2 regions of the Bounagaea algeriensis genome follow, and region 2 is predicted to be linked to the other one. Evidence: riboswitches for the same ligand, from Rfam matches in the RefSeq annotation. Region 2 holds a riboswitch; the other holds the start of a gene.

Region 1 (14,561 bases), 1.8 Mb from region 2:
GAGGAAGGCGTACCAGTGGCCAACATCAAGTCCCAGCTCAAGCGGATTCGCACCAACGAGCAGAACCGCCGCCGCAACCAGTCGGTGAAGTCCCACGTGAAAACGGCCATCCGCAAGTTCCGGGAGGCCGCTGCCGCCGGCGAGAAGGACCGCGCCGTCGAACTGCAGCGCGCCGCCGGAAGTGCGCTGGACCGCGCTGTTTCCAAGGGCGTGCTGCACAAGAACCAGGCCGCCAACAAGAAGTCCTCGATGGCCCGGCAGCTCAACAAGATCTGACTCGCGGAGCTGTTTTCCGGAGCTGAATTCCGGTCCACCAGCACCGGGAAAGCCGCCCCTCGCCGTGCGGTGCACGGCGGCGGGCGGCTTTTCGCGTGCCGCCCCGGCGGGTTCGCCGGGCTCAGCTGCTCAGCGCCGGCCGCGCAGGGCGACCACGTCGAGCACGGCCCGCTCCAGGGCGTAGTTCGCGTCCGCGGCGTTGCCCTTGACGTCGGCGTTGAGCGCCGCGACGACGCCGAGCGCGTCGGTGATCCCGGTGCTGTTCCAACCGCGCGACTGCGCCAGGGCCTTCTTCACCTTCCACGGCGGCATGCCCAGCTCGCCGGCCAGCCGGAACGGGTCGCCGCCCTTGCCCGCGGAGGCGACCTTGCCGATCGTGCGCACCGCGTCGGCGAGCGCGTCGGCGATGAGCACGTGCGGCACGCCGAGGTGCAGCGCCCAGCGCAGCGCCTCGATCGCGCCGCCGCGGTCGCCGGTGACGGCCTTCTCCGCGACGACGAACCCGGTCACCTCGGCACGCCCCTGGTGGTAGCGGCGCACGGCCTCGGCGTCGACCGTGCCGCCGGTGTCCGAAACCAGCTGGGTGGCTGCGTTGGACAGCTCGCGCAGCTCCGATCCCACGGCTTCGACGAGCGCGCGCACCCCGTCGGTGTCGATCTTGCCGCCGACCCGGCGGACCTCGTCGCGGACGAACGCCTCCCGGTCGGCCGGTTTGGTGATGCGGGGGCATTCGGCGACCTGGGCGCCGAGCTTCTTCAGCTGGTTGGGCAGATCCTTGGCCTGCTTGGCGCGGCCACCACCGCTGTGCACGATCACCAGCACCACGCCGTCGGCCGGTTCGCGGGCGTGGGTGAGCAGCGCTTCGGCGATCTCCTTGCCGGCGTCCTGGCAGTCCTCCACGGCGAGGATGCGCCCGTCGGCGAACAGCGAGGGGCTGAGCATCTCGTCGAGCTCACCGGTGGTGAGTTCGGTCACCTTCGCCCGGCGCAGTTCCGCCTCCGGATCGGCCGCGCGCGCCGCGGCGACCGCCGCGCGCACCGCGCGCTCAACCAGGAGCTCCTCCTCGCCCACCACGAGGTGCAGCGGGGAGACGACCGTGCTCGGCGAGGTCATGTGCGACATCGTCGCACGCCCCCGGTGATCTTCCGCACCGTGGACGCTCCTGGCGAGATGCCGGGACGGTCCACTAGCGTGTCCGCCATAACCGGATAGCTAGCTCATCCAGAGGGGCAGAGGGACCGGCCCGACGAAGCCCCGGCAACCGGTGTCGGCTTTCCTGTACCGCGGGGGCCGCCGACGACAAAGGTGCCAACTCCGACCCGCCCGCGGGAGAGATGAGGAAAGGACCTCGCAATGACCGCCGCTGCCCAGGCACAGACCCCCTCGCGCTCCGCCCTCGACCTCGGACAGGCCACCGAGCTCGTGTCCAAGGAAGAAGGGCATCGCCAACCGCTGGCGCCGGAGTTCGTCAGCCTCGAGGACTTCTCCCCGCTCGAAGTCGCCTACGATTTCGGGCGCATCACGCGTGCGGAGATCGAGTCCGGACCGCGGTCGATCTGGCGCTACAAGAAACTCCTGCCGGTCCCGTCCACCGTGGACCGGATCGCGAACACCGAACCCGGCTGTACGAGGCTGCTTCGCGCCGACAACCTGGCGAAGGCCCTGGGCGTGAAGCAGATCTGGATCAAGGACGACACCGGCAACCCGACGCACTCGTTCAAGGACCGCGTGGTCGCGGTCGCGCTGGCCGCCGCCCGCGAATTCGGGTTCAAGGTGCTCGCCTGCCCGTCCACCGGCAACCTCGCGAACGCGGTCGCCTCCGCGGCCTCCCGCGCCGGCTGGGACTCGGTCGTGCTCGTTCCGAAGACCCTGGAACAGGCCAAGATCATGATGACCGCGGTCTACGACGGCTCGCTGCTGGCCGTGGACGGCAACTACGACGACGTGAACCGCCTGGCCACCGAACTGGCCGGTGAGCACGAGGACTGGGCGTTCGTCAACGTCAACGTGCGGCCGTACTACTCGGAAGGCTCCAAGACCCTGGCCTTCGAAGTCGCCGAGCAGCTGGGCTGGCGGCTGCCGGAGCAGATCGTGGTACCGATCGCCTCGGGCTCGCAGCTGACGAAGGTGCACAAGGGCTTCAACGAGCTCGGCGAGGTCGGCCTGGTCGAGCCGAGCCCGGTGCGCATCTTCGGCGCGCAGGCCGCCGGGTGCTCGCCCGTGGCCACCGCGTTCAAGGAAGGCACCGACGTGGTGCAGCCGCAGCGGCCGGAGACGATCGCCCGCTCGCTGGCCATCGGCGCCCCGGCGGACGGCCCGTACGTCCTGGACACGGTGCGCAAGACCGGTGGGGCGATCGAGGACGTCACCGACGAGGAAGTCGTCGAGGGCATCCGCCTGCTCGCGCGGACCGAGGGCATCTTCGCCGAAACCGCGGGCGGGGTGACCGTCGCCAACGCCAAGAAGATGTTCGAGAACGGCCAGCTCGACCCGGACCAGGAGACGGTGCTGCTCATCACCGGTGACGGGCTGAAGACCATGGACGCGGTCACCGAGCACGTGGGGCCGAAGGCGACCGTGGCGCCGAACACCGAGGCGGTGGATCAGGCCCTCGGGCTGTGACGGCGCGCCGCCGGCGGTCTCGTGGACGCGGCGCCGGCCGGGGCATCGCGGCCGCACCATCGCTGCTCACCACGCCGGGAGCAGTGCGTCCTCGGCCGCCGCGGTGCTCGGGCCGCGCCGGCCGGCCAGCACGGCGATGTCACCGTCCTCGTCGGTGCGCAGCACCTCCGGCACGCTCGCGAGCATGCCCAGCAGACGCCCGTGCGGGTGCCCGTAGTCGTTGTCCGCGCCGACGCTGATGAGCGCCACCCGCGGATCGACCGCCGCGACGAATCCCGGCAGGCTCGTCCGCGAGCCGTGGTGCGGCACTTTGAGCACATCGGCGCTCAGGTCCGTGCCCGACCACAGCAACTGCTGCTGACCGCGGACCTCCACGTCCCCGGTCAGCAGCACGCTGCCCGCCGGGGTGCGTGCGCGGAGCACGACGGAGGCGTCGTTGGCGGCTTCCTCCCCGGACGCCCGGGTGAGCGAACCGGTGGGGCCGAGCACGTCGAGGGTCAACGCCGGCCATCGCAGCGAACGTCCCGTCTCGGCGCTGAGCACGGGCGTGCCGTTGCGGCGCGCGTGCTCGGCCACCTCCCGCATCGCCCAGGCCGGTTCGCGGTGCGGGCCGACGGCCACGCCACCGACGGGCAGTTCCGCGAGCACCCCGTCCACCCCGCCCACGTGATCGGCGTGCAGGTGGCTGAGCACGAGCAGCGCCACGCGGTCCACGCCGAGGCGCCGCAGGCAGCCGGTCACCGCCTCGGCATCGGGTCCGGTGTCCACGAGCACCACCTCCCCGGGCCGACCGGTGGCCAACACGGTTGCGTCGCCCTGGCCGACGTCGCACACGACGGCGCTCCACCCGCCAGGCGGCCACGGCGACACCACGCTCCGCACCGGGACGAGGCAGGCGGCGAGCACGGCGGCGACGAGGACGACCCGCCGGAACCGCCGGAAGCGCAGTGCGAGCAGCACCAGCAGTGCAGTTCCGGCGAGCAGGAACCCGCCGAAGATCCCGTCCGGCCACGGCAGCAACGCCCCGGGGACGTCCGCCGCGTGCTCGGCCACTCCGATGATCCAGCCGAGGGCCGGAGTGGCCAGCAGCACGCACAGCTCGGCCACCTGCTGCACGCCCGGTGCGGTGATCGTGGCGAGCACGCCGAGCACGGTGGCCGGAGGGACCGCAGGCCCGGCCAGCAGGTTGGCGAGCACCCCGATGAGGCTGATCCCGCCGGACACGGCCGCGATGAGCGGAGCCGTGGCCAGCTGGGCCGCCGCCGGAACGGTGAGCATCTCGGCCAGGCCCACCGGAACACCGCGCTCGTGCAGCCGGGCCGACCAGGCAGGCGCGAGCACCACCAGCGCGGCCGTGGCCGCCACCGACAGGGCGAACCCGACTTCGCCGGCGAGGTTCGGAGCGAGCAGCACCAGGCCCAGCACGCTCGCCGCGAGCACCGGCAGGGTGGAGCGTTCCCGTCCGAGCGCCAGCGCGAGCAACGTGATCGCGCCCATCGCGGCGGCCCGCAACACGCTCGGTTCGGGCCCGCACAGCACCACGAAGCCGCACAGCGCCAGCGCGGCGACACCCGCGCACACCACCGGTCCGCAGCCGACCAGCCGGGCCAGCAGCAGCACCGCACCGCAGACGATGGCGACGTTCGCGCCGGACACGGCAACGAGATGCGTCAGGCCCGCGGTTTCGAAGTCCTGCTCCACCTCCGCTGGCAGCCCGCCGACGTCGCCGATCACCAGCCCCGGCAGCAGTCCCGCCGCTGCGGGCCCGAGCACCTCCGCCGCGGTGTCCCGCAAGCCCTGCCGCAGGTGTTCGGCCACCCGCTGCACCACCGGGACGTCTCCGGTGGTGCGCGGTGCGGAGTACGTGCTCACGGCGGCCACGGTGAGCTCCCCGGACCGCGGCGGGAGGAGATCACCGCGCAGCGCGGCCTCCTGCCCCGCGACGAGATGCTCCCACTCCGCGGTGGGGACGAGCAGCACGACCCGCCCCCGCATCTCCCGCAGCCGCCCGTCCACTTCCGCCGCCCGCAGCCGGGCCGGCACCAGCGCGCGCTCCCCTTCGCGGTGGTTGCCGTAGGAGTCGCCGCGCAGCGCACGGGGAGCATCGGTGAGGGTGACGTGCAGCGACGCGGCCGAGCCGAGGGAATCCTGCAGCGGGTGGTGCTCCACCGCGTGGGCACGCACGCTGATCGACGTGCCGGCGGCCACCACCAGCAGCGCGGCGGCGAGCACCGCCCGGGCGCCCGGACGTCCGCGCCCTCGCCACGCGACGGCGAGCGCGGCCGCAGCGCATCCGGTCGCCACCGCCGCCGGCGACCAGCCGCCGTACAACCCCAGCAGGGTCACCGCCCACACTCCGCACGCCGCGGGAACCAGCCGCAGGTCGAGGACCTCGCCGATCCCCGGAGCGCTTCCGGTGTCCGTTCCGGCATCGGCCGCGCGTACCGCGGAACTCACACCTCGGCCAGCTCCCGCAGCCGCTGCACGGTCTTCTCCCCGATGCCGTCGATGTCCTGCAGCTGGTCGACCGAGCGGAACTCGCCGTGCTCACTCCGCCAGCGCACGATCTGCTGCGCGGTGACTTCCCCCACGCCGGGCAGCTGTTGCAGAGCCTCCTCGTCCGCGCTGTTCAGGTTCACCGCCGAATCCTCCTCCGCGGAGTTCCCGCCCGGTGGAGGTTCCGGTTCGGGGATGCCGACGTGGAGCTGCTCGCCGTCGTCCAGCCGGCGGGCGAGGTTGAGGGCGGTGACGTCGGTGTCCGGCAGCGCCCCGCCCGCTTCGGCCAGCGCATCGGCGACCCGGTCGCCGGACTCGATGGTGACCAGGCCGGGTTCATGCACGCGTCCGACGACGCTGACAACGAGTTCCTCCGGTGTCTCCGCGGTGGCAGAAGGAGCGCTCGCCGCCGGCGGAAGCGGTGGGGCCGCCGCCGGGGAGCGCTGCTCCCCGGCGGCCTGCTGCCGCCACAGCACGGTTGCTGCCACGACGAGGCTGACCAGCGTGAGCCCCGCGAGCACGAGCACGCCGCCGCGTCCGGGATCGAAGCGCGCGGTGAGCAGTGTTTCCGGCACCCACCGGTGCAGCCGCTCGTGCAGTCGGCCGCGCGGCGCGGAAGCCTCCTTCCCGCTCGGGAGCATGCCGCCGCCGGAGGCGGTTCCTCCCTCCACCGCGAGTCCGCTCCCGACGGTTCCCGCCCCTGATGGCGGTTCGTCGAGCGAGTCCGGCGCGGGCCGCGGTTCGTAGCGCGCCCGCAGCTCCGGTGCGGAGTCCCGCGGCAGCACGGCGCTTCCCGCGCCGACCGCGCCCGTCCCGACAGGCTCCGCGCCGGATTCGGCCGCGGAGCTCGGAGCGGACCACGCGACGGGGTCCTGCTGGGGAGCACGGCCGAGCGCCCGCAGCCGCGCCTGCGGAACCGGTTCGGTACGGTGCGCCCGGAACAGCCGGAAGTCGTCCATGCGACGAACATAGAGCGCTGCCAAGGGCTTTCGCTGCTCCGAAATCCGAATCTGTGGAGAACTCGGCCCCTTGTGGACAACTCGCCCCGGTACTTGCCCGCCCGGGCGATGTAGCTCAGCCGTTCCGGGGTCCGCCTTCCGCGGGAGCAAGATCGTCCGCGGGACCGGTCTCCGGAGACCACACGACGACCCCCAGGGCACCCGGACCGATGTGCGCGCCGATCACCGCCCCGACCTCGGTCACCACGCAGTCGGCCACCGGGAGCGCCGCCCGCAAGCGCTCCGCCAGTCCCGCTGCCCGCTCCGGGGCGGCCAAGTGGTGCACCGCCACCCGCACGGACGCGTCACCGCTGCGCGCGGCCCGCTCGGCCCGCTCCACGAGGTGAGTCACCGCCCGCGACATCGTGCGCACCTTCTCCAGCGGGGCGATCCGCCCGGACTCGACGTGCAGCACGGGTTTGATGGACAGCGCCGTGCCGAACACCGCGGCCGCCGCGCCGATGCGCCCACCGCGCCGCAGGTGCTCCAACGTGGGCACTGTGAACAGCGTCTCGGTCCGCGCGCTCGCCCGCGACGCGGCCCGCTCCACCTCGTCCGCGGTGGCACCGCGCGCCGCCTGCTCCGCGGCCGCCAGCGCGGGAAACCCCACGCCCATCGCCGCCGAAGCCGAGTCGACCACGCGCACGCGGTCCGTGCCGACACGCTCGGCGGCCACGCGCGCCGCGTCCCACGTGCCGGAGAGGTGGCGGGACAGGTGCACCGCCACCACCGCGTCCGCCCCGCTGTCCAACGCCGCCGCGTAGGCCGCCGCCAGCTCGTCCGGAGCGGCCCCGGAAGTGGTCACCCGCTGGTGCTTGCCCATGGCGCGGGCCAGCTCCGCCGGCGCCACCGCCGACTCGGCGAGCGGATCGGCCCCGGCGACGGAAACGTGCAGCGGAACCACACCGATGCCGAAGCGGGACGCGGACTCCGCAGGCAGGTACGCCGTCGAATCGGTGACCACCGCGACCGTCACGCGTTCACCCCGCGTCGATCAGCACAGCGCATGTCACTCGGCACAGCCCATGTCACCCACTCGTGTGGTCACTGCGGCAGCACACCCGTGTTGTACGCAGCCAGCCGCCACCGGCGGTCCTGACGAGCGATCCGCACGAGCACGGCCCAGTGGCAGTTGGCGACGCCGCCGAGCCCGGGCCACAGGTGCACCGGCAGCTCCAGCAGCTGCGACGTCAGCGCACCGATCACTCCGCCGTGCGCGCACAGCAGCGCCGTGCCCGAATAGGCCCGGTCCAGTTCCTGCACCACCTGGGCGGCGCGCTCGGCGACGCGCACGCGCGCCTCCCCGCCGGGCGGCGCCCACCGCGGATCGGTGCGCCAGGTCAGCATCGCCCCCGGCCAGTGGTGCTCCACCTCGGCGCCGCTGAGGCCCTGCCACTGTCCGATGTCGGTTTCACGGAGCCGCCGGTCGAGGCTCACCTCGAGCCCGGAAACCTCGGTCAGCACGGCAGCGGTGACCTGCGCCCTGCGCAGATCCGAGCTGACGACGACGTCCGGGGAGTACTCGGCCACCACGGTGGCCGCGCGTTTGGCCTGCTCAACTCCGGTTTCGGTGAGCTCGCTGTCCAGATGTCCCTGCAGCCTGCCGGCGCGGTTGTGCTCGGTCTCACCATGCCGCCACAGCACGAGGCGTTCCAGGCTCACGCCTCAACGTCCCCGGTCTCGCCGTTGTCCGCCGCGGTCACGACCCCTTCGAGCGCCACCCGCGGGCAGTCCTTCCACAGGCGTTCCAACTCGTAGAAGGCGCGCTCCTCGCTGTGCTGGATGTGCACCACGACATCGGTGAAGTCGAGCAGGACCCACCGGCCCTCCCGCTCGCCTTCGCGGCGCACCGGCTTGGTGCCCGCGGCGCGCATCTTCTCCTCGACCGCGTCGACGATCGCGCCGACCTGCCGCTCGTTGGATGCGGAGGCGATGATGAAGCAGTCGGTGATGATCAGCTGCTCGGACACGTCCAAGACGACGACGTCGACGGCCTTCTTGTCCGCGGCGGCCTGCGCGGCCACCCTGGCGAGCTCGCGGGACTGTTCGGTCGCTGCCACGTGACTCCTTTCGACGGGGTACCCAACCCTCCAGGGTAGCCCGTGCGGGCGCGCCGTCGGGGCGGCGCTCGGCGTAGCGGCCGGACCCGATCGAGACCTGGCTGTCCGCGCGGCGTCCGCACCGCTACGGTCGATGTGCACCGACCGCTCCGTGACACCGGTCGTACCCGCGCGGGAGTCCGGCCGCGCCACGCGCGACGGGATCACCCGCGACACGTTCGATCACTGCGAGGCATGCGATGGCAGACGGTTTCCACCCGGACTTCCCCGGCGCCGGCCAGGGTTCCGCGCGCCCCGACCGCACCCGGGTGCACCGCGTGCGCAGCGCCGAGCTGTCGGCCGAGACCGCGCAGTCGGCCGGGATGCGCCGGATCGAGGCGATCAGCGGCAAAACGGTGGGATCCGAGCACCTCTGGACGGGGCAGACGCACGTGGCACCGGCGACGGCCTCGTCGAACCACCACCACGGCGAGTCGGAAACCTCGATCTACGTCGTGACCGGACACCCCCGCTTCGTCCACCACGACGGCGATGAGGAAGTCGCGCTCGACACCGAACCGGGCGACTACATCTACGTACCGCCGTTCGTGCCGCACCGCGAGGAGAACCCCGATCCGGACGAGGAGGCCGTGGTCGTCATCTCGCGGACGACGCAGGAGGCGATCGTGGTGAACCTACCCGCGCTGCACCCGCTCGACGGGGAGTGACGTGGAAACGCCGCCCTCGATCGCCGTGCGCCCCACGAGCGTCCAGTTCGGACACCCGTCGGACGCACTTCCCCGCCGGCCAGAGCCGAACGTCGGTAGCGCCGCCAGGTCACGCGCAGCACGACCTCAGTCGAACTCCGCGGGCAGCGCCGGGTCCTGCCAGTGGGCGTGCAGCAGGTGCAGCTGCGGTTCGAGCACTCGCGAGTGCGACAGCGGCGGGAGCGCGTCGAGGGAGAACCGGTCCACGGCCGAAGTTTCGATCGAATCCTGCGCGACTCGTCCGCGTTCGCGGCACAGGAAGAACAGCTTGTGGACGTGGTGGGCGAAATGCGGGCGGTGGCCCTGCTTCTCACGGTCGAGCGCGGCGACCAGCTTGTCGACGTCGACGGCGACACCGGCTTCTTCCGCCACCTCCTTCGCGACCGCCTCGGAGGGGGATTCCAGCACGTCGCACCAGCCGCCGGGCAGGGTCCAACGGTCGTCGGAACGTTCCCGCACCAGCAGGATCCTCCCGCTCTCGTCGAAGATGCCGCCTCGAACGTCGACTTTCGGGGTCATGTAGCCGGAATCGAGCGCGACGATCCGGTGCAGCTGTCCGATGTCGCCGTCGCTGACGAGTCCCATGAGTTCTTCGGCGCAGCGCCGCACCTGCTCGTACCGCTCCCGGTCGTAAGGGTCGCCGCCGTAGGTGAGGCCGTTCTGCGCGACGGCGAGCAGCGTGAGAGCGTGCTGCCGGATCTGCTCGGCCGCGTCGTCGGAGGGCGTCGCCATGGCCTCGTCACCACCGTCCCGCTGATCGTGTCGTCGCCGGATTCGCGACAGGCCCGGGTTCGCTGGGCATTTGACCTCCGCTGGGCATTTGACCTCCGCTGGGCATTCGGCCGGACCCGACCGTGCGGGTCAGGTGGTTCGACGTGGTTCGAGGACGACCAGCGGGATCTCCCGGGCGGTGCGCTGTTGGTAGCGCTCGTACTGCGAGTAGGTTCCCACGACGTGCGGCCAGAGTCGACGCCGCTCTTCTGGGGTGGCGACGTGCGCATGCACCGGCAGGATCTCGGCCTTGAGTTGCACGGTCGTGTCCGGGTGCGCCCGCAGGTTGTGGTACCAGGCCGGGTGCTTGCTGTAGCCGCCCTTGGACGCGACGAGGACGAGGTTCTCGCCGTCGCGGGTGTAGAGCAGCGGCGTGGTGCGCCGGGTTCCCGACCTGGCGCCGACGTGCTGGAGCAGCAGCATCGTCGGGAGCCCGGGTGCGGAATGCCCGATCTTGCCGTTCGTGGCCCGGTAGGCGGCGATGTGCAGCCCCGTGATCTTGTCGAGGACGGGCCAGGACCGGTCCGCCAGCTTCATCAGATCCATGACCACGGACCTTAGGATACGGTTGTCCGATGACGCCGCCGACGGAGCGCAGCCGCATCGCCACGGCCGCCGATGCAGACGAGGTCGCCGGCCTGCTCGACCGCTTCCAAACCGAGTTCGACGAGTACACGCCGGGAGCCGCGGCGCTCGCTCCCCGCGTTCGCGCGCACATCGCGGGCGGACTCAGCCTGTTCGTGCTGGCCGACCCGCCGCACGCCGGCGTGGCCCAGCTGCGGTTCCGCGAGTACCTGCTCACCGGCACCCCGGTGTGCTACCTGGAGGAGCTGTACGTGGTGCCCGACCGCCGCGAGCGGGGCCACGGCCGGAAGCTGGTGCAGACCGCGCTGGAGATCGCCCGCGAACGCGGAGCCACGACGGTGGAGCTGGGCACCTCCGCCAGCGACACCGCGGCGCGCGGGCTGTACGAGAGCTTCGGGTTCACCAACCTGGAGAAACCGGGCAGGCCGGAGACGCAGATGCTCTGCTACGAACTCGAGTTGTAACGCTGCGTTGGTGGGGCTTGCTCGCGCTCATCTGCACCGGAGTTGTAGCGGGCCGACCCCCTGAAGCCGCACGGGCAGCACCGGGCGGCGGTCCAGGGGCCGCTACTCGACTGCACGCATGAGCCAGCCGGCGGCAGCTCAGCTCAGTCGGTGGCGGGCGGGATCGGGTGGTTGGCCTGTAGTAGTCCGTGCGGGTCGTGCTCGGCCTTGAGCTGGGCGAGTCGCTGGTAGTCGGCGGGTTCGAAGGCGGTGCGCACTCGCTGATGATCGAGGGGACCGAAGGTGAAGTTGAGTGACCGCCCGAGAGCGTGTGGAGCGAACTCCGCGAGAAGCTGATCGTGTAGTGCGGTGACGCTGCCCGTTTCGCTGGTTTCTGTCAGCGACAGCAGCCCCAGGGAGTAGCTGGCGTCGCGGTGACCGAGGGCGTTCGGTGTCTGCGGGGGTCGGGCGAGTGCGCCGCCGAGATGACGAAGCCCGACCACACAGCTACTGGAGGCTGACGGGCCGACCTGGTGGACCAATGTGCTCAGCTCCTGCGGGTCGAGGTCGTCGAGCAAGAGGCTGGTTCCGCGGTAGCCACTGGGTTGGTCGGGTTCGTCGAATACGGCTCCGGATTCGGAGTAGGACAACTCACGCAGGGTGTCCTGCAGCAGCGGTCCGAGCGCTCGGAGCGGCTCGACGAGCTGTTGCCCCTGTTCGGCCGGGCCGGCGTAGCTGATCTGTAGTTGTGCGACATGGCGACCACGCATCGGCTCGGGGACCATGGGCAGGTCCGGGAACGGGATCACCGACACGGCCGAGGTCATCTCGTCGGGGACTGAGTCGGTCCACTCCCGCCAGGCGTGCAACACGTTGGGAACCTGCGCGAGGTCGACGAACAGGCAGCCACCATAGAGTCGGGCGACTGGCATCAGGGCTATCTCCATGCCGGTGACGACGCCGAAGTTCCCGCCGCCGCCACGCAGTGCCCAGAACAGGTGCGGCTCGTCGGTGGCGGTCACTCGGCGAAGGCGACCATCGGGGGTTGCCACTTCCAGGCGGTGCACGTGGTCAGCAGCGAAGCCATACCGCCGCGCCAGCAGCCCGACCCCGCCGCCGAGCGTGTAGGACACCGCGCCCACGCCCGGCAAGCTGCCGGACAGCGGCGCCAACCCGTGCACAGTCGCGGCGTCGATCACGTGTTGCCAGCTGGCACCGGCCTCGACCCAGGCGGTCTCGGCCTGCGGGTCCACGTCGACGCCGCACATGCGGCGTGTGCTGATCAGCACGCCGCCGTGCATGGCGCTGCTGCGTCCGTGACCGGTCGCCTGCACCGCCACCGGCATGCCACGGGTGGTAGCGAACTCGACCACCGTGCGCACGTCCTGCTCGTCGGCGGCCTCGACCACCATCGCGGGCTGGTGCGGCTCGAGCAGCTGGAACCCGGTGCTGTCCTGGTCGTATCCGTCGCTTCCCGCGGTGAGTACCGAGCCGTGGACACGACTGGCCAGCTGACTGGCCGTGCTCTCTTGATCCTGTGTTGTTCCAGTCATGCCGCCACGCTAGAAACTCTTCCGGTCAGGGAATGTCCTCAAGGAGTGGCAATCTGGTGTGCGTGGGTGACGAACCGACGCGCAGGGACACGCCGGGGCGGATGCTGCGCCTGCTGTCGCTGCTGCAAAGCAGACGCGCGTGGTCCGGCGCAGAGCTCGCCGAGCGACTCGGGATCACGGAACGGACCCTGCGCCGGGACATCGAGCGGTTGCGTGCGCTCGACTACCCGGTGATCGGTACCACCGGCACCGATGGCGGGTACCGACTCACCCCCGGCAACAACCTGCCTCCGCTGCTGCTGGCCGACGACGAAGCCCTCGCCGTCGCCGCCGGGTTGGTGCATGCCGCCAGCGGCAGCATCGCCGGTATCGACGACAGCTCGCTACGCGCACTGGTCAAGCTCGAACAAGTGCTGCCACCCCGCCTGCGCCCGCAATTGGCCGCCCTGGCGGGCGCAATCACTGCCGTGGCCAACCGCGATACCCCGCAGGTCGATCCCACCGTGCTGGCCGTGCTCGCCGCATGCAGCCGCGAGCAGAAGATCACCTCATTCGACTACCACGACCGGGACGACCAGCCCAGCAGCCGCCGGGTCGAACCGCACAGCCTGGTCACCATGCGCGGATTGTGGTACCTGCTCGCCTACGACCCCGACCGCGACGACTGGCGCACCTTCCGCGTAGACCGGATCCACCGGCCCAGCCGCACCCACCGCCCCAACACCCCGCGCGAACTGCCCGCACCGGACGCGGCCAGCTACCTCACCCGTTCGTTCGCCACCGCCTCGTACCGGTACACGGCACAGATGACGGTGCAGCTGCCCGCCGACGTCGTGCGCGCCGGCGTCTTCGGCCCCATCCCCGGCGATCTCGACGACCACGCGCCGGACCGGTGCACCGTCCGGCTCAGCGCCAACTCCCCACAGCTGGTGACCCAGTACGTAGCTGCGATCGCCGCACTCGACGCTCAATTCAGCCTCGAAGCCCCCGCCGAGATCACCGCCCGCCTACGCCACGTGGGACGGCGACTCACCGAGTAACTCACCACGAGCAGAGCATCTCAGTGAGCGATCCCGCGCCGTACAACGGTGCGGGCGCAGCTTCTTCCGGGCATACTGAGAGTTCGTGACCTGGAGTGTGCGTAAAGCCGCGCTCGCCGACGCCGACGAGATCGCCAGGATCAACGTCAACGGCTGGCGGGCCTTCTATCCCGGCCTCGTGCCCGACGACGCGCTGACCGCGCTCGATGTCGACCGCTGCACCACCGAATACCGCGAGGTGCTCACCCTGCCCGACCCAGTCGCGGTATTTCTCGCTGTGTCCCAGAACCAGATTGGCGCCTTCTGCGGGGCCTGCCCGGCCCGCAACCCGGATCGCGACGCCCACCCGCAGCTCCGCACCGGAGAGATCGCCGCGTTGTACGTCGACCCACCGGAACAAGGCACCGGTGCAGGACACGCGGCACACGACGCCGCACTCGCCCACTTGGCCGAAACTGGATTCGAGCACGCCGTGCTCTGGGTGCTGGAAGCCAACGATCTAGCTCGGCGCTTCTACCAGCGTCATGGCTGGGGCTGTGACGAGACCCGCGAACAGCGCAGCATGGCCGATCTCGGCACCGTGCCCGCGCTTCGCTACAGCCGATCGCTGGGTTAACCAGCGCCAGCACCCACAGCACCCACACGCGTCCGTAGCGGGATCCCCTTGCGTACGCACGAGAGGAGGTTTCGTGGCGCGTTGACTTTCACGTCCCAGTGCGCAGCATGTCGCTGTAGGAGCGGGCCTCGAGCTCGTCGGTGCCGACCCCGAGCACGTGCATGTACTCGTGGCACTGGGCCTGCAGGGTGTCGCGACTGCGGTCGCCGTCGTAGTCGATCGCTTCGACCTCGAGGAAGGAACCGAGCTCGGCGACGGTGTCAACGTGGAACTTGACGTTGCCCAGCCACAAGATGTGCCGCTGCTTGTGCACCACGACATCCCGCTCGAGCGCGGCGTCGAGGACGTCATCCAG
Region 2 (14,561 bases):
CTGCGGTTCGTGCGCAACCTCGTCGAGGACATGCGCCCCCGGGCGATCAGCCGCGATCTCGACTGGGGCGTGCCGATTCCGCTGGAGGGCTGGCGGGAGCAGTCGATGAAGCGGCTGTACGTCTGGTTCGACGCGGTGATCGGCTACTTCTCCGCCAGCGTCGAGTGGGCCCAGCGCATCGGCCAGCCCGATGCGTGGCAGCCGTGGTGGACCGACCCGTCCGCGCAGGCCTACTACTTCATGGGCAAGGACAACATCACCTTCCACGCCCAGATCTGGCCGGCGCTGCTCATGGGCCACAACGGCCAGGGCGACAAGGGCGGCCAGACCGGCCCGTACGGCGAGCTGAAGCTGCCGGACGAGATCGTCTCCAGCGAGTTCCTCACGATGAGCGGCTCGAAGTTCTCCACTTCGCGGGGAACGGTCATCTACGTGCGCGACTTCCTCCGCGAGTTCGGGCCGGACGCGCTGCGGTACTTCATCTCCGTGGCCGGCCCCGAGAACCAGGACACCGACTTCACCTGGGACGAGTTCGTCCGCCGGACGAACTTCGAGCTGGCCAACGAGTGGGGCAACCTGGTCAACCGGGCGATCTCGCTGGCGGCGAAGAACAACGGCGGCGTGCCCGCGCCGAACGCTCCGCGCGAGGAGGACGAGCAGCTGCGCCGGCAGTCCCGCGAGGCCTTCGACGCCGTGGGCGCGAACCTGCGCGGCTCGCGGTTCAAGAACGCCGCGCAGGAGGCGATGCGCGTGGTCAGCGCGGCGAACAAGTACCTGTCCGACCAGGAGCCGTGGAAGCTCGGCGACGACCCGGACCGCCGCGACTCGGTGCTGCACACCGCGTTGCAGGTGGTTGCGGACGCGAACGCGCTGCTGACGCCGTTCCTGCCGCACTCGGCGCAGAAGGTGCACGAACTGCTCGGCGGGACCGGCGTGTGGTCGGCCCAGCCGGAGCTGCACGAGGTATCCGACTCCGCTGACGGCTCGCAGTACCCGGTGATCATGGGCGAGTACGCGGCCGAGCAGGCGAGTTGGCAGCCGCAGGAAGTGCCGGTGGGGCGCCCGCTGAGCAAGCCGAAGCCCCTGTTCGGCAAGGTCGACCCGCAGCTGGCCGAGACCGGGCCGGAGTGGGCGCCGATCCCCGAGTGACGCTCGGCGGAGTGATCGACGCGTTCGCGGAGGCACCCCGCCCGGTCGTGGACCGGCGGTGGTGCCTCCGTCGCGCGTGGACGGTGGTGTTCGCGCACCACCGCTGATGTGGAGGGACGATGAGCAGCAAGCGGGAGCTGCCGCCGGTGCCCGAGTCGTTACCGGCGGCGGCGGTGGACGCGCACACCCACCTGGACGCCATCGGCGCGACGACGCCGGAGGGGGTGCGCGCGGCGGCCGACCGCGCCGAGCGGGCCGGCGTGGGCCGGCTGGTGACGGTCGCCGACGACATCGAGTCGGCACAGTGGACGGTGCGCGCGGCCGAGTGGGACGAGCGCGTCGTCGCCGCCGTCGCGCTGCACCCGACGCGCACCGAGAAGTTCGATGCGCAAGACCGCGCGGTGCTCACCGAGCTCGTCGAGCACCCGCGGGTCGTCGCGGTCGGGGAGACGGGGCTGGACTACTACTGGGACTACGCCTCGCCCGGTGCGCAGCAGGACGCCTTCCGCTGGCACATCGACCTCGCCAAGCGCTGCGGCAAGCCGCTGATGATCCACGACCGCGAGGCGCACGAGGACATCCTGCGCATCCTCGACGACGAAGGCGCTCCGGAAACCGTGGTGTTCCACTGCTTTTCGGGTGATGCCGAGGTCGCCCGGCGGTGCCTGGACGCGGGCTACGTGCTGTCGTTCGCGGGCACGGCGACGTTCCGCAACGCCAAGGGGGTGCGCGCGGCGGCGGAGATCGCGCCGGCGGAGCAGATGCTGGTGGAGACCGACGCGCCGTTCCTGGCGCCGCATCCCTACCGCGGGCGTCCGAACGAGCCGTACTGCGTGAATTACACCCTTCGGGACCTCGCCGAACTGCGCGCTCAGCCGCTGGAGGAACTCACAGTGGCGACCACGCGCACTGCCGAGCGGACGTTTTCGCTCGATCCCGTGTCCTGACCCCTGTTGCTGACCTCGCCGCGTGCCGTGCTAAGAGCGCGGTTTCACCGTCCGGCTTGCGGGTGACTGCGCACTTCGTACCGTCCGAAGTGGAAGCCGGATGAGGAGCCCGAAGCGGACACCGCCCCCGCTGCTCGTGCTGAGCGCGGCGGGCCGTGGTTGCCGCGGCCTCTGCCCGGACCCCGCGAGAGTCAGGACGGACATGCGCAACGACGGCGATGCGGCCGGTCCCTCCCGGAACACCGCCTCCCGGAACACCGCCTCGCAGAACACCGCCTCGCAGAACCCTGCTTTCCCCGAGTCCCGCGGCCGCGCGGTGCGCGCGTCCGGGCGCACCGCGCTGGCGGCGGTGTTCGCGCTCTGCGCCGGTGCGGTCGGCCCGGCGCTGGGCGCGCAGGCGAACCCCGGCGCCGCCGGGGGGACCGCTGCCGCCGAGAGGGCTGCGGAGCAGCGCAGCGCCGTGTGGGACCGGCTCGCCGAGTGCGAGGCCGGCGGCAACTGGCAGGCCAACACCGGCAACGGCTACTACGGCGGGCTGCAGTTCGACGCGAGCACGTGGCGCGCCTACAACGGTGACCGTTTCGCCGGATACGCCCACAACGCGACGCGGGAGCAGCAGATTTCAGTCGGTGAAGCGGTTCGCGCCGACCGCGGCGGCTACGGGGCGTGGCCCGCCTGCTCCCGGAAGTTGGGGCTGCCGCGATGACGTGACGGCGTTCGCGACGTATTCCGCGGTCGTTACCAGCGAATTTCGTTCGCGTTGGATGTTCGTGGCGCGTCCGCGCGCGCATCGCCCGCCCGGCATCAGGGATACCGCCGAACGGGTGGCGATCGCGAGCACTTTCCGGGCGAAATGTCACCGCGCGTGACGATCGAGGCGGCGAAGTTGGGTAATACGAGTCACATCGCGATGTTGGTGCCTTGGTTCGGCAGTGGAGATCACGCTAGAGTCTCGGCGCCATAACCCACGTCAACACCTGCCGTGGGACGGGTATCCGCTAGTCGCCGCCGGTGCACGTCGGGGAGTCGATCCATCGGATTGGCTGGAACGGCGCTCGGCTAGGGGAGTCGAGTACACAGCGAAGCACGAAAGGCCGTGTCGGATCGGGGCAGGAGTGGCGGCGTGCACCTCATCGGGGTGAGCGCAGCCCGTCGTGTCCTGCGAGCACGGCTTTTGCGCCTTCGGGAGGTAGCGACCCGGTGAACGATAGCGACGACCCCGGCAATCCCGCGCGCAGTGGTGCCGACCGGACGGCACCCGGGATACCGATGAACACGATTCCGCGCGGCGGCCGGCACGGTCGCGGCGCCGATGGTGCCGACCAGTGGCAGACCAGCCGGTTGGCGGGAACGATCGGGGACACCGCCGCGTGGCAGGCGCCGCGCAGCGCGGAGCGGACCTGGATCGACCCGAGCGAGGCGCAGTCCCGGCCCGCGGCGCGGCACGGCGCCGTGGGCGTGCTGGATCGCCCGCGCACCGCCGAAACCCCGGACTCGGCAACCCCGGACTCGGTGCTGTCCACGCAGGACATCCCCGCGATCGGGAGCTTCCCGGACACGATGGAGCGCGCGCTCCGCGACTTCCCGTCCGATGATTACCCGAGCATCCCGCCGGGCACCCTGGACATCACCCCGCAGGACGTCTACGAGGCCCTCGGCCCGGACGCCGACGACCTGCTGGCCACGGCCGACGTCGACGTGGACGAGATCATCCGGCTGATCAACGCCGAAACCACGGTGCTGCCCGCGGTGCCGCTGCCGGTGATCCCGGACGAGCCCGCGCGGACCCGGGCGCAGCCGCAGGCGCAGCCGGAAACCGACCAGGAGGAGGGCGAACAAGCGCTCACCACCTGGAAGCGGCGCTTCGTCAAGGGCGCGGTGGCCGCGGTCGTGCTGTCGCTGACCGGTGGCGGCGGTGCCGCCGCGGCGATGGACAAGTCCGTGACGCTCGACGTGGACGGCAAGGAGCTGTCCGTCAACACCTACGACTCGACGGTCGGCGAGGTCCTCGAGGAGGAGGGCATCAACGTCGGGCCGCACGACGCGCTGAGCCCGTCCCCGCAGGCCGAGGTCAACCACGGCGACACCATCACGCTCGACCGCGGCCGCCTGATGAAGGTGACCGTGGACGGTGAGCAGCGCGAGGAATGGGTCCGCTCGGTCACCGTCGGCCAGGCGCTGCGGCAGATGGGCGTGTCCCCGCAGGACGCGCAGGTCTCCGCCGACCTGAACCGGGCCGTTCCGCGCGACGGCATGAACGTCAACGTGCAGACCAGCAAGGACATCACGGTCGTCGACGGTTCCGGCGAGCCGCGTCCGGTCAGCACGCACGCGGTGACCGTCGAGGACCTGGTCCGCGAGCAGAACTTCGACCTGGGGCCGCAGGACGAAATCACGCCCGGCGGCGAGCAGAAGATCACCGATGGCACCGAGGTGCGCATCGACCGCACCAGCAGCTCGGTGATCAACGTGCGCCAGCCGGTCGAGCCGCCGGTGAAGGAGATCGTCGACGACTCCATGCTCAAGGGCGAGGAGCAGGTCGAGAACCCGGGCAAGGCCGGCGAGAAGATCCTGGTCACCCGCGTGACCGAGCGCAACGGTGACGAGGTCGGCCGGGAGACCATCAAGGAGAAGGTCGTCCAGCAGCCCCAGCCCCGCGTGGTCCGCGTCGGCGGCAAGGAACCGCCGAACAGCGGCGTGTGGGACAAGCTCGTGCAGTGCGAGGCCGGCGGCAACTGGCAGGCCGACACCGGCAACGGCTACTACGGCGGGTTGCAGTTCGACAAGTCCACCTGGAGCTCCTACGGCGGTGACCAGTACGCCGAGTACCCGCACCAGGCCAGCCGCGAGCAGCAGATCTCCGTCGCCGAGAAGGTGCGGGATTCGCGCGGCGGCTACGGCGCCTGGCCGTCCTGCTCGAGCCAGCTCGGCCTGGGCTGACCCGCGTTCGCGCCGCCGCGCCGGTCCCGCACCGGCGCGGCGGCGCTGCTTTCGGCCCGCGAGCGCGGCCTCGATCCGGAAAGGTCGCGGCTTCGGGCTGACGGGCGGTCCGGGCGGAGGTTTCCCGGCCCCGGCGGGGCGCGGACACGTCCGATCGCCTCCGCCCCGCCCGGTACATTGGTGCGAGTGGACCAGCAGGTGACGCTGCTCGGCCCGGCCGACGTGCGCCGGCTGGCCGCCGAGCTCGGGATCCGTCCGACCAAGAAGCTCGGGCAGAACTTCGTGCACGATGCCAACACGGTGCGGCGCATCGTCTCCGCCGCCGACGTGGGCGCAGAGGACGTGGTGCTCGAAGTGGGGCCGGGTCTGGGGTCGCTCACCCTGGGACTGCTGGAGGAGGTCCGCGCGGTCACGGTGGTCGAGGTCGACGCGGTGCTGGCGCAGCGGCTGCCGCGCACGGTCGCCGAGCACGCACCGGCGGCGAGCGACCGCCTGCGCACCGTGCAGGCGGACGCGTTGCGCGTGCGCGCCGCGGACTTCCCGGAGGAGCCGACCGCGCTGGTGGCGAACCTCCCGTACAACGTGGCCGTGCCGGTGGTGCTGCACCTGCTCGCGGAACTGCCGAGCGTGCGCACCGGGCTGGTGATGGTGCAGGCCGAGGTCGCCGAACGGCTCGCCGCCAGCCCGGGCGGGCGCGACTACGGCGTGCCGAGCGTGAAAGCCGCGTGGTTCGCCGAGGTGCGGCGCGCCGGTTCGGTTCCGCGCGGCGTGTTCTGGCCGATGCCGAACGTGGGTTCCGGGCTGGTGGCGTTCGAACGCGTCGATCCGCCGTCGCAGGCGCCGCGCGAGGAGGTCTTCCGCCTGGTCGACCAGGCATTCGCGCAGCGTCGGAAAACGCTGCGCGCGGCCCTGTCGTCGTGGGCCGGTTCGGCCGGGCGCGCCGAGGAGTTGCTGCGGGCGGCGGGCATCGACCCGGCCGCTCGCGGGGAGCGGCTGCGCGTGGGGGATTTCGCGCGCGTGGTGGAGTGCCTCCGCGGCTGAAGCCGTCCGTGCGCGCACCGTGAGCACTCGAACGCGCAGCAGCGCAAGCCCTGATCCGATTCCGTTACGTGGGCCATAACAGCTTGCGCCCGGGCGTGCCAGTAGGGTCTACTATTCGGGAAATCGCGAAGAACCCATCCTGAGCGGCCGAGAGACCTGGCTCGACGACGCCGCAGCAACCACCCGCACGGGCAGGTGCTAACGCCGGGACCGATGGAGTTGTGGTGTCCATTTTCCTTCCTGCCAGCTGGGCCGGTTCGACCGGCGGGTCCCTGCTCGTCGGGCTCGACGCTGTGGACCGTTCGCAGCGTTGCGTCCCCTCCCGGAGGCTGCTGACGCAACGGCGCGTCATCGATCACGGACGGCGCACCACGACCGCTTGTCCAACTGGGATGTGATCCCCCAGCCGTCCTCCTTCCCACTCCAGTCCCGGGCACCCGTGTGCCCGGGGCCGGTGCGAGCTGATCTGGAGCCGATCGTGATCACCGTTGAGAACCTGACGAAGACCTTCCCGCACAACGGGGAGACCGTGCGTGCCCTGGACAACGTGTCGCTCGAGGTGCCTGCGGGCAGCATCTGCGGCGTGGTGGGCTCCAGCGGCGCGGGCAAGTCCACGCTCGCTCGGTGCCTCGCGCTGCTGGAACGCCCCGAAAGCGGCGCCATCCGCATCGACGGGACCGACCTGCTGGCGTTGCAGGGACGCGACCTGCGCGCCGCTCGTCGGCAGATCGGCGTTGTGCCGCAAGGGGATTCGCTGCTGCGGCAGCGGACCGCGGCCGGCAACGTCGCCCTGCCGCTGGAGGCGGCCAAGGTGGACGCGTCGCAGCGGCGCAGCCGCGTCGCCGAACTGCTCGACCTCGTGGGCCTGTCGGACAAGGCCTCGGTCTACCCGGACCAGCTCTCCGGCGGGCAGCGGCAGCGGGTCGCGATCGCCCGCGCGCTGGCGGCGAAGCCGTCGGTGCTGCTGGCTGACGAGCCGACGTCCGCATTGGACCCGGGCACGACCGACTCGGTGCTGACCGTGCTCGACCGCGTCCGGTCCGAACTGGGCGTCACCGTGCTCGTGGTCACCCACGACATGGCGGTGGTGCGCCGCGTCGCCGATGACGTCGCCGTGCTCGAGCAGGGCAGCGTGGTCGAGGACGGCAGGGTGCTCGACCTCGTCACCGAACCGGGCAGTCGGATCGGCACGACGTTGCTGCCGGAGACCGACCAGGCCGACCACTTCGGCGCGGTCGGCGGGCGGCACGACGTCGTTGCCGAGGTGGTGCTGGTCGGGTTCGCCGCGGTGGGGGCGCTGCTGCCGGAGGCCTCGAGCCGGTTCGACGTGGGATTGGACATCCTCGGTGGCGGACTGACCCGCCTGGGAGACACCCCGGTGGCGAAGTTCCGGGTCGGGATCAGCGGTGAACGGTCCGAGTCCGCCCTGAAGTGGATGGTCGAGCGCGACGCGCACGTGCGTCGCAGCCCAGTGAGTGTTGACGGAGTTGCCGCGTGACTGATGTGACCCCCTGGGCCGAGGTTCTCGAACTCCTCGGCCCGGCGACGGTCGAAACCCTGTACATGGTGCTGGTAGCGACCCTGCTGGCAGTGCTCGGCGGGCTACCGCTCGGCGTGCTGCTGCACATGACTTCGCCGGTCGGGCTGAACCCGCGGCCGACGTTGTACAGGGTCGTCGGCGTGATCGTCGATGTGGTCCGCTCGGTGCCGTTCGTGGTGCTGCTGGTCGTGCTGGCGGCGTTCACGCGAGTGCTGATCGGCACGTCGATCGGCAGTACGGCGGTGATCGTGCCGTTGACGATCGGTGCCGTACCGTTCTTCGCGCGGTTGACGCAGAACGCGCTGCGCGAAGTGAACTTCACCGTGGTGGAGGCGGCGGTGACGACCGGGGCGAGCCGGCTGCGCATCGTGTGGACGGTGCTGCTCGGCGAGGCCCGGGCCGCGCTGGTCGGCGCGGTGGGCGTCACCGCCGTGGCACTGATCGGCTACGCCGCCATGGCCGGTGTGATCGGCGGCGGTGGTCTGGGGGCGACCGCGATCCAGGACGGCTACCAGGGTTACGACGACCGGATCCTCTACAGCTCGGTCGTGGTGCTGGGGGGCTTGGCCTTCGCCATGCAGTTGACCACCGACGCGGTCGCCAAGATCGTCGACCGGCGCCGCAGCGCCAGCGCGTGAACCGCAGGCGCCGGTGCCGCGCCGCGCGCTCCGAACCGCGCGGCGCCGGTCGGTGAGTTGTTTTCCGCAATCCCCCGACGCTTCCGGTCGGGGAGGGCAGCGCACGTCCGACACCGCGCGGGCGGGCGTGCCCGATTCTGTCCAGAAAGGACTGATCATGCGTACGCGTTTCGCCGTGTTGCTGGTTGCCGCCGTGTTCGCGCTGGCGGCCTGCGGCGGGGGTCGGACTCCGGCGCAGGAGGACCCGCAGGCACCGCTGAAGATCGGCGCGAGCTCCACCCCGCACGCCGAGATCCTCGAGTTCGTCGAGGACGAGCTCGCCGAGGACGCCGGCCTCGAGTTCGAGATCGAGCAGTTCGACGATTACAACCGCCCGAACGACGCGCTGCAGCACGGCGAGCTCGACGCGAACTACTACCAGCACAGGCCGTTCCTGGAGAAGTACGAGGGCGAGCGCGGCGGCGAGTTCGCCTGGGTCACCGACGTGCACAGCGAGCCGCTCGGCGTGCACTCGGAGAAGGTCGACGACCTGCAGGACCTCGGCCGGGGCGCGACCGTCACGCTGCCGAACGACCCGGCGAACCAGGCCCGCGCGCTGAAGCTGCTGCAGGCCGAGGGCGTGCTCCAGCTCAAACCGGACGCCGGGCAGGGGGCCGGTGTCCGCGACGTCGCGGAGAACCCGAAGAACCTCGAGCTGAAGCCCCTGGCCGCCGACCAGCTGCCGCGCTCGACCGCGGACGCCGGAGCGGCCGTGGTCAACGGCAACTACGCGATCAAGGCCAACTTGAACGATCCGATCGCGGTGGAGGACGTGGCCAACGACCCGTACGTCAACGGGTTGGTCAGCACCCCGCGGATGCAGGACGACCCGCGCGTGCGCAAGCTCGCCGAGCTGCTGACCTCGCAGCAGGTCGCCGACTTCATCAACGACGAGTGGGGCGCGGCGGTCGAACCGGCCGCGTGATCGCGGGAGCGGGAACTCCGGGCCGGGTGCGCACCGCGCGTCGCCGGCCCTCCCGCGCCGCGCCGTGCCCAGGCGAGTCGACCCCGCCCCGGGGAAGACACGTACGCTTTGAGTGTGCTCTCCGTGGTTCCGACGCCGATCACCGTCCGCGTGCCAGCGAAAGTGAACCTGCACCTGGCCGCGGGAGACGCGCGCCCGGACGGCTACCACGAACTGGTGACCGTCTTCCAGGCGCTCTCCCTGATCGACCAGGTCACCGTGGTGGCCTCCGAGCAGTCCGGCATCGAGGTGCACGGGGAGGGCGCCGACGTGGTGCCCGCGGACGCGGACAACCTCGCCTGGCAGGCAGTGCGGGTCGTGGCCGAACGCGCCGGACGGGATCCGGACGATCCGGGCGTGCGGCTGTCCGTGCACAAGGGCATCCCGGTCGCCGGGGGCATGGCCGGCGGCAGCGCCGACGCGGCGGCGGCGCTGCTGGCGCTGAACCAGCTGTGGCGGCTCGAACTGGGCCGCGACGAACTGTCCGACCTCGCCGCACCGCTCGGCAGCGACGTGCCGTTCGCCCTGCACGGCGGCACCGCGCTCGGCACCGGCCGCGGCGAACGGCTCGTGCCCGTGCTGGCGCGGCACCCGTTCCACTGGGTCATCGCCCTGGACGACGAGGGCATGAGCACCCCCGAGGTGTACGGCGAACTGGACCGGCTGCGGGCGGAGAGCAAACCGCACCGGGTCGGCGACGTGGAACCGCTGCTGGAGGCGCTGGCTTCGGGCGACCCGCGGCAGCTCGCACTGCTGCTGGGCAACGACCTGCAGTCGGCGGCTGTGTCGTTGCGACCCGGCCTGCGGCGCACGCTGCGCGCCGGGGTCCAGTCGGGAGCTCTCGCGGGGATCGTGTCCGGTTCCGGTCCCAGCTGCGCCTTCCTCTGCCTGGACGGGGACGAGGCGGTCCGCGTGGCCGCCGAGCTCTCCGGCGCCGGCGTGTGCCGCACCGTGCGTGTGGCGCAAGGCCCCGTGCCCGGGGCGCGGATCGTCACCGAGGAGCACACCGACCGGCCGACACCCCCGCAAGTGCACGCGTGAGCCGTCCCACCACCCGACCGGAACGAGTGCGGGATGCTGTGGCGGGCAGGGTGGCGTTGTGCCGGGGCGGGCCCGTGCGGACGCCTGCGACGCTGCGCGAAACCGCAGGTGGGCCGGATTGTCACGGGGTGCGCCGCGCGCCGAAGCGCGGGCGTGCCCACCGGAACGCGAAGTCGATGGAGCGGTTGAACCCCCGATGGTGAATATCGTCAATCTGGAGGCGGTGCACAAGAGCTACGGCGTGCGCCCGCTGCTCGACGGCGTCTCGCTCGGCGTGAGCTCCGGCGACCGCATCGGGGTCGTGGGACTCAACGGCGGCGGCAAGACGACGCTGCTCGAAGTGCTGTCCCGGCTCGAAGAGCCCGACGAGGGACGCGTCAGCCACGCCCGCGACCTGCGCACGGCCGTGGTCACGCAGCGCACCGAACTGCCCGCCGGGGCGACGGTGCGCGACGTGGTCCTCAAACCGCAGGGCTACACGGCCGAGCACGAGTGGGCCGCGGACGCCAACGTCCGTTCCGTGCTCGGCGGCCTCGGCATCACCCGCCTCGGGTTGGAAACCGCCGTGGACAACCTCTCCGGTGGTGAGCGGCGGCGCGTGGCGCTCGCCGCCGCGCTCGTGGCCGACCTCGACCTGATCGTGCTCGACGAGCCCACCAACCACCTCGACGTGGAAGGCGTGCGGTGGCTCGCCGAGCACCTGCTCAACCGGCGCATGTCGCTGATCGTCGTCACCCACGACCGCTGGTTCCTGGACACCGTCTGCAACCGCACGTGGGAGGTCGTCGACGGCCGCGTCGAGCAGTACGAGGGCGGCTACGCCGACTGGGTCTACGCCCGCGCGGAACGCGCCCGACTGGCCCAGCAGGCCGAGGAGAAGCGCCGCAACCTCGCGCGCAAGGAGCTGGCCTGGTTGCAGCGCGGCGCCAAGGCCCGCACGACGAAACCGAAGTTCCGCGTCGAGGCGGCCGAAGCGCTCATCGCCGACGTCCCCGAGCCGCGCGACACGGTGGAACTGGTCGCCTTCGCCAAGCAGCGGCTCGGCAAGACGGTGGTGGAACTGGAGAACGTCGACCTGCGGCTGGACGACCGCGCGCTGCTGCAGGACGTGACCTGGCGGCTCGGCCCGGGCGACCGGATCGGCCTCGTCGGCGTCAACGGGTCCGGCAAGACCACGCTGCTCGACCTGATCGCCGGGGCGCGCGAACCGGACGCGGGCCGGCGCGTCCAGGGCAAGACGGTGCGGCCGGCCCACCTGACCCAGGAACTGCACGACCTGCCCGAGCATTGGCGCGTGCTCGAAGCGATCGAGAAGGTGGCCACCAGCGTCCGGCTCGGCAAGTACGAACTGTCCGCCTCGCAGTTGGCCGAGCGGTTCGGCTTCGGCAAGGGCCGGCAGTGGACCCGGGTGCAGGACCTCTCCGGCGGGGAGCGGCGGCGGCTGCAGCTGGCGCGGCTGCTCATGGACGAGCCGAACGTGCTCGTGCTCGACGAGCCGACCAACGACCTGGACATCGACACGCTGCAGCAGCTCGAGGACCTGCTGGACGGCTGGGCTGGCACGCTCGTCGTCGTCTCGCACGACCGCTACCTGGTCGAGCGGGTCTGCGACAGCGTGCACGCGTTGTTCGGCGACGGCACGATCACCCACCTGCCCGGCGGCATCGACGAGTACCTGCAGCGGCGGGAGTCGCTGCTCACGGAGGACAACAGCATCGGGCGGCAGGCCCGCGACGGCGCCGGCCGGAACAGTGCCGCCCAAGACGGGGCCGCCCAGGACGGGGCTGCTCAGAACGGGGGCACCGCGGGTTCGGCAGGCGGCGGGCTGGGCGGTGCCGAGGCGCACGCCGCGCGCAAGGAGCTCGGCCGCCTCGAGCGGCAGCTGGACAAGCTCGACAAGCAGCAGCAGCAGCTGCACGAGGAGCTCGCCGCGGCCGCCACCGATCCGGATCGCCTGTCGGAGCTGGAGTCCAAGCGGCGTGACCTGCAAGAGCGAAAGGACGAGGTCGAGGGGCGCTGGCTCGAGCTGGCCGACCAGCTGGGGTGAAACGCCCTCGGGGTGCCCTGCGTGCGTGGTTCCACCCCGGTTGCGCCGCCCGGGATCCGCCGACGCGGTGATCCGCGGGGCTGTGCAGGGCGTCACAGCGGCCGTAAGCTGCCGGACATGAGCAGGTTCGTGGACACGCTGGTCGCCGCGGCGCGGGAGAACACGGACGCGGGCGACGGCACGGCCCGCGGGCTGGTCACGGGCGAGCCGGACGAGCCGGTCCGCCGCAGCTGGGGCGAGGTGCACGACCGCGCCCGCGGCATGGCCACCGCGCTGCGCGGCACCGTCGGCTCCGGCGACGCGGTCGCGGTGCTCGCGGCCGACCCCGCCCTGATCGCCTGCGCCGTGCAGGCGGTGTGGCTCAGCGGCGGCAGCGTCACCATGCTGCACCAGCCCACCGCGCGCACCGACCTGGGCCAGTGGGCCGAGGACACGCTCCGCGTGCTGCGCATGATCGGTGCTCGCGTGGTGCTGCTCGGCCCGCCGTTCGACGAGCTCGGCGACGTGCTCACCGACAACGGCATCGCCTTCCAGCGGCTCGGCGAGCTCGTCGAGACGCCGGCGGACCCCGAACTCGCCCCGGTCGACACGACCGAGGACGCCGTCGCGCTGCTGCAACTGACCAGCGGTTCCACCGCCGAGCCGAAGGCGGTGCGCATCACCCACGGCAACCTCGACGCGAACCTGCGCGCGATCACCGCGGCCGGCGAGCTCGACCCCGCGCACGACGTGGTCGTCTCCTGGCTGCCGCTGTTCCACGACATGGGCATGGTCGGCTGCCTGGCGGTGCCGATGGCGCTGGGCATGGAGACCGTCAAGGTCACCCCGGTCGACTTCATCGCCCGGCCGCTGCTGTGGCCGGAGCTGATCACGCGCTACCGCGGCACCGTCACGGCCGCGCCGAACTTCGCCTACGCCATCACCGGGCGCCGCATGGCGCGGGCCGAGGAGGGCGATTTCGACCTCTCCTCGATGCGGTTCACGCTCAACGGCGCCGAGCCGATCGACCCGTCCGCGGTGCGCGCGTTCACCGAGGCGGGCGCGCCGTTCGGACTGCCCCCGGACTGCATGGTGGCCGCGTTCGGCTTGGCCGAGGCGACGTTGGCGGTGTCCTTCGCCCCGCTGCACCGGGGGCTGGAGGTGGACGCGGTGGACGCGGACGCGTTGGAACGCGAGGGCCGCGCCGTTCCCACGTCCGCCGGGGGCTCGGAGGTGCGGCACTTCGTCCTGCTCGGCGAGCCGCTTCCCGGGTTGGAAGTGGAGGTCGTCGACGACGCGGGCACGCGGCTGGGCGAGCGGGAGGTCGGGCGGCTGCGCGTGCGCGGCGGGGCGGTCAGCCCCGGTTACGTGACCGTCGACGGGTTCGCTCCCACGCAGGACGTCGAGGGTTGGTTGGACACCGGCGACGAGGGCTACCTGGTGGATGGCCAGGTGGTCATCTGCGGACGCCGCAAGGACGTGATCATCATGGGCGGCCGCAACATCTACCCGGTGGACATCGAACGCGCCGCCTGCGAGGTCTCGGGGGTGCGCGCGGGCAACGCGGCCGCGGTGCGGCTGGACGCGGGCAGCAGGCGGGAACGCTTCGCCGTGGTCGTCGAATCCGCCTCGGCCGGTGCGGAGGAGGCCGAGGGCGAGCTGCGCAAGCAGGTCGCGGCCCGCGTGGTGGACGCGGTCGGGCTGCGGCCGTCGGCCGTGGTGGTGCTGCCCGCCGGCGGCCTGCCGAAAACCCCGTCCGGCAAGCTCAAGCGGGCTGCGACGGTGGCGCTGGTGCCGCAGGAGGCTGCGGCGCGGCGGGCGTGAGCGGTGGTGCCGCACGCGATCGGGGAGCGCGCACGCGGGTAGCGGTGGGGATGGTGTCCTCGCCCGTGGCGCGGCCTCCGCGGCCGCGCGAGTCGGCGGGGACTACGCGCAAGCCGCGGAGCGGTCGACTTCGCTCCTCGAGACCGTGACGTCGTGATCCTCGAAGTCCGCGATGAGCTTCAGCGTGGCGCCGAGGGCGGTGATGTAGCGCCGGATCGTGCCGAGCTCGAGGTGAGCTGGATCGCCGTTCTCGAGCTTGCTCACACGTGCCTGGCTGATTCCCATTCGTTCGGCGATTTCAGCCTGGCTCACGTGCCTCGTTTCGCGCAGTTGGGCCAGGCGGTCGCCCAGGACGTAGGCTTGGGTCAGCGTTGCGGCGTGCTCGCGGGCGGTTTCGACATCCCGGCCACGG

Evidence for each region. Region 2 has a riboswitch for S-adenosylmethionine ahead of ACVGV2_RS17630 (methionine ABC transporter ATP-binding protein). Riboswitches for the same ligand answer to the same signal wherever they lie in the genome.
Region 1: another riboswitch for S-adenosylmethionine. It lies ahead of thrC (threonine synthase); the one in region 2 lies ahead of ACVGV2_RS17630 (methionine ABC transporter ATP-binding protein).

What each region holds. Positions count from the first base shown of each region.
Region 1 covers NZ_CM137102.1:1,200,620-1,215,180, reverse strand. The annotation lists gene rpsT (30S ribosomal protein S20) at 16-276, shown strand; gene holA (DNA polymerase III subunit delta) at 406-1,389, opposite strand; SAM riboswitch class I at 1,491-1,617, shown strand; gene thrC (threonine synthase) at 1,630-2,898, shown strand; gene ACVGV2_RS05520 (DNA internalization-related competence protein ComEC/Rec2) at 2,965-5,298, opposite strand; gene ACVGV2_RS05515 (helix-hairpin-helix domain-containing protein) at 5,352-6,353, opposite strand; gene ACVGV2_RS05510 (DegV family protein) at 6,469-7,368, opposite strand; gene ACVGV2_RS05505 (histidine phosphatase family protein) at 7,437-8,054, opposite strand; gene rsfS (ribosome silencing factor) at 8,051-8,452, opposite strand; gene ACVGV2_RS05495 (cupin domain-containing protein) at 8,692-9,159, shown strand; gene ACVGV2_RS05490 (NUDIX hydrolase) at 9,286-9,930, opposite strand; gene ACVGV2_RS05485 (nitroreductase family deazaflavin-dependent oxidoreductase) at 10,060-10,515, opposite strand; gene ACVGV2_RS05480 (GNAT family N-acetyltransferase) at 10,545-11,018, shown strand; gene ACVGV2_RS05475 (FAD-binding oxidoreductase) at 11,162-12,409, opposite strand; gene ACVGV2_RS05470 (helix-turn-helix transcriptional regulator) at 12,583-13,590, shown strand; gene ACVGV2_RS05465 (GNAT family N-acetyltransferase) at 13,676-14,206, shown strand; gene ACVGV2_RS05460 (class IV adenylate cyclase) at 14,295-14,561, opposite strand, start outside.
Region 2 covers NZ_CM137102.1:3,878,820-3,893,380, reverse strand. The annotation lists gene metG (methionine--tRNA ligase) at 1-1,149, shown strand, start outside; gene ACVGV2_RS17650 (TatD family hydrolase) at 1,269-2,096, shown strand; gene ACVGV2_RS17645 (transglycosylase family protein) at 2,299-2,802, shown strand; gene ACVGV2_RS17640 (transglycosylase family protein) at 3,657-5,036, shown strand; gene rsmA (16S rRNA (adenine(1518)-N(6)/adenine(1519)-N(6))-dimethyltransferase RsmA) at 5,223-6,077, shown strand; SAM riboswitch class I at 6,209-6,297, shown strand; gene ACVGV2_RS17630 (methionine ABC transporter ATP-binding protein) at 6,556-7,575, shown strand; gene ACVGV2_RS17625 (methionine ABC transporter permease) at 7,572-8,255, shown strand; gene ACVGV2_RS17620 (MetQ/NlpA family ABC transporter substrate-binding protein) at 8,413-9,219, shown strand; gene ACVGV2_RS17615 (4-(cytidine 5'-diphospho)-2-C-methyl-D-erythritol kinase) at 9,343-10,299, shown strand; gene ACVGV2_RS17610 (ABC-F family ATP-binding cassette domain-containing protein) at 10,496-12,346, shown strand; gene ACVGV2_RS17605 (fatty acyl-AMP ligase) at 12,464-14,149, shown strand; gene ACVGV2_RS17600 (helix-turn-helix domain-containing protein) at 14,252-14,561, opposite strand, start outside.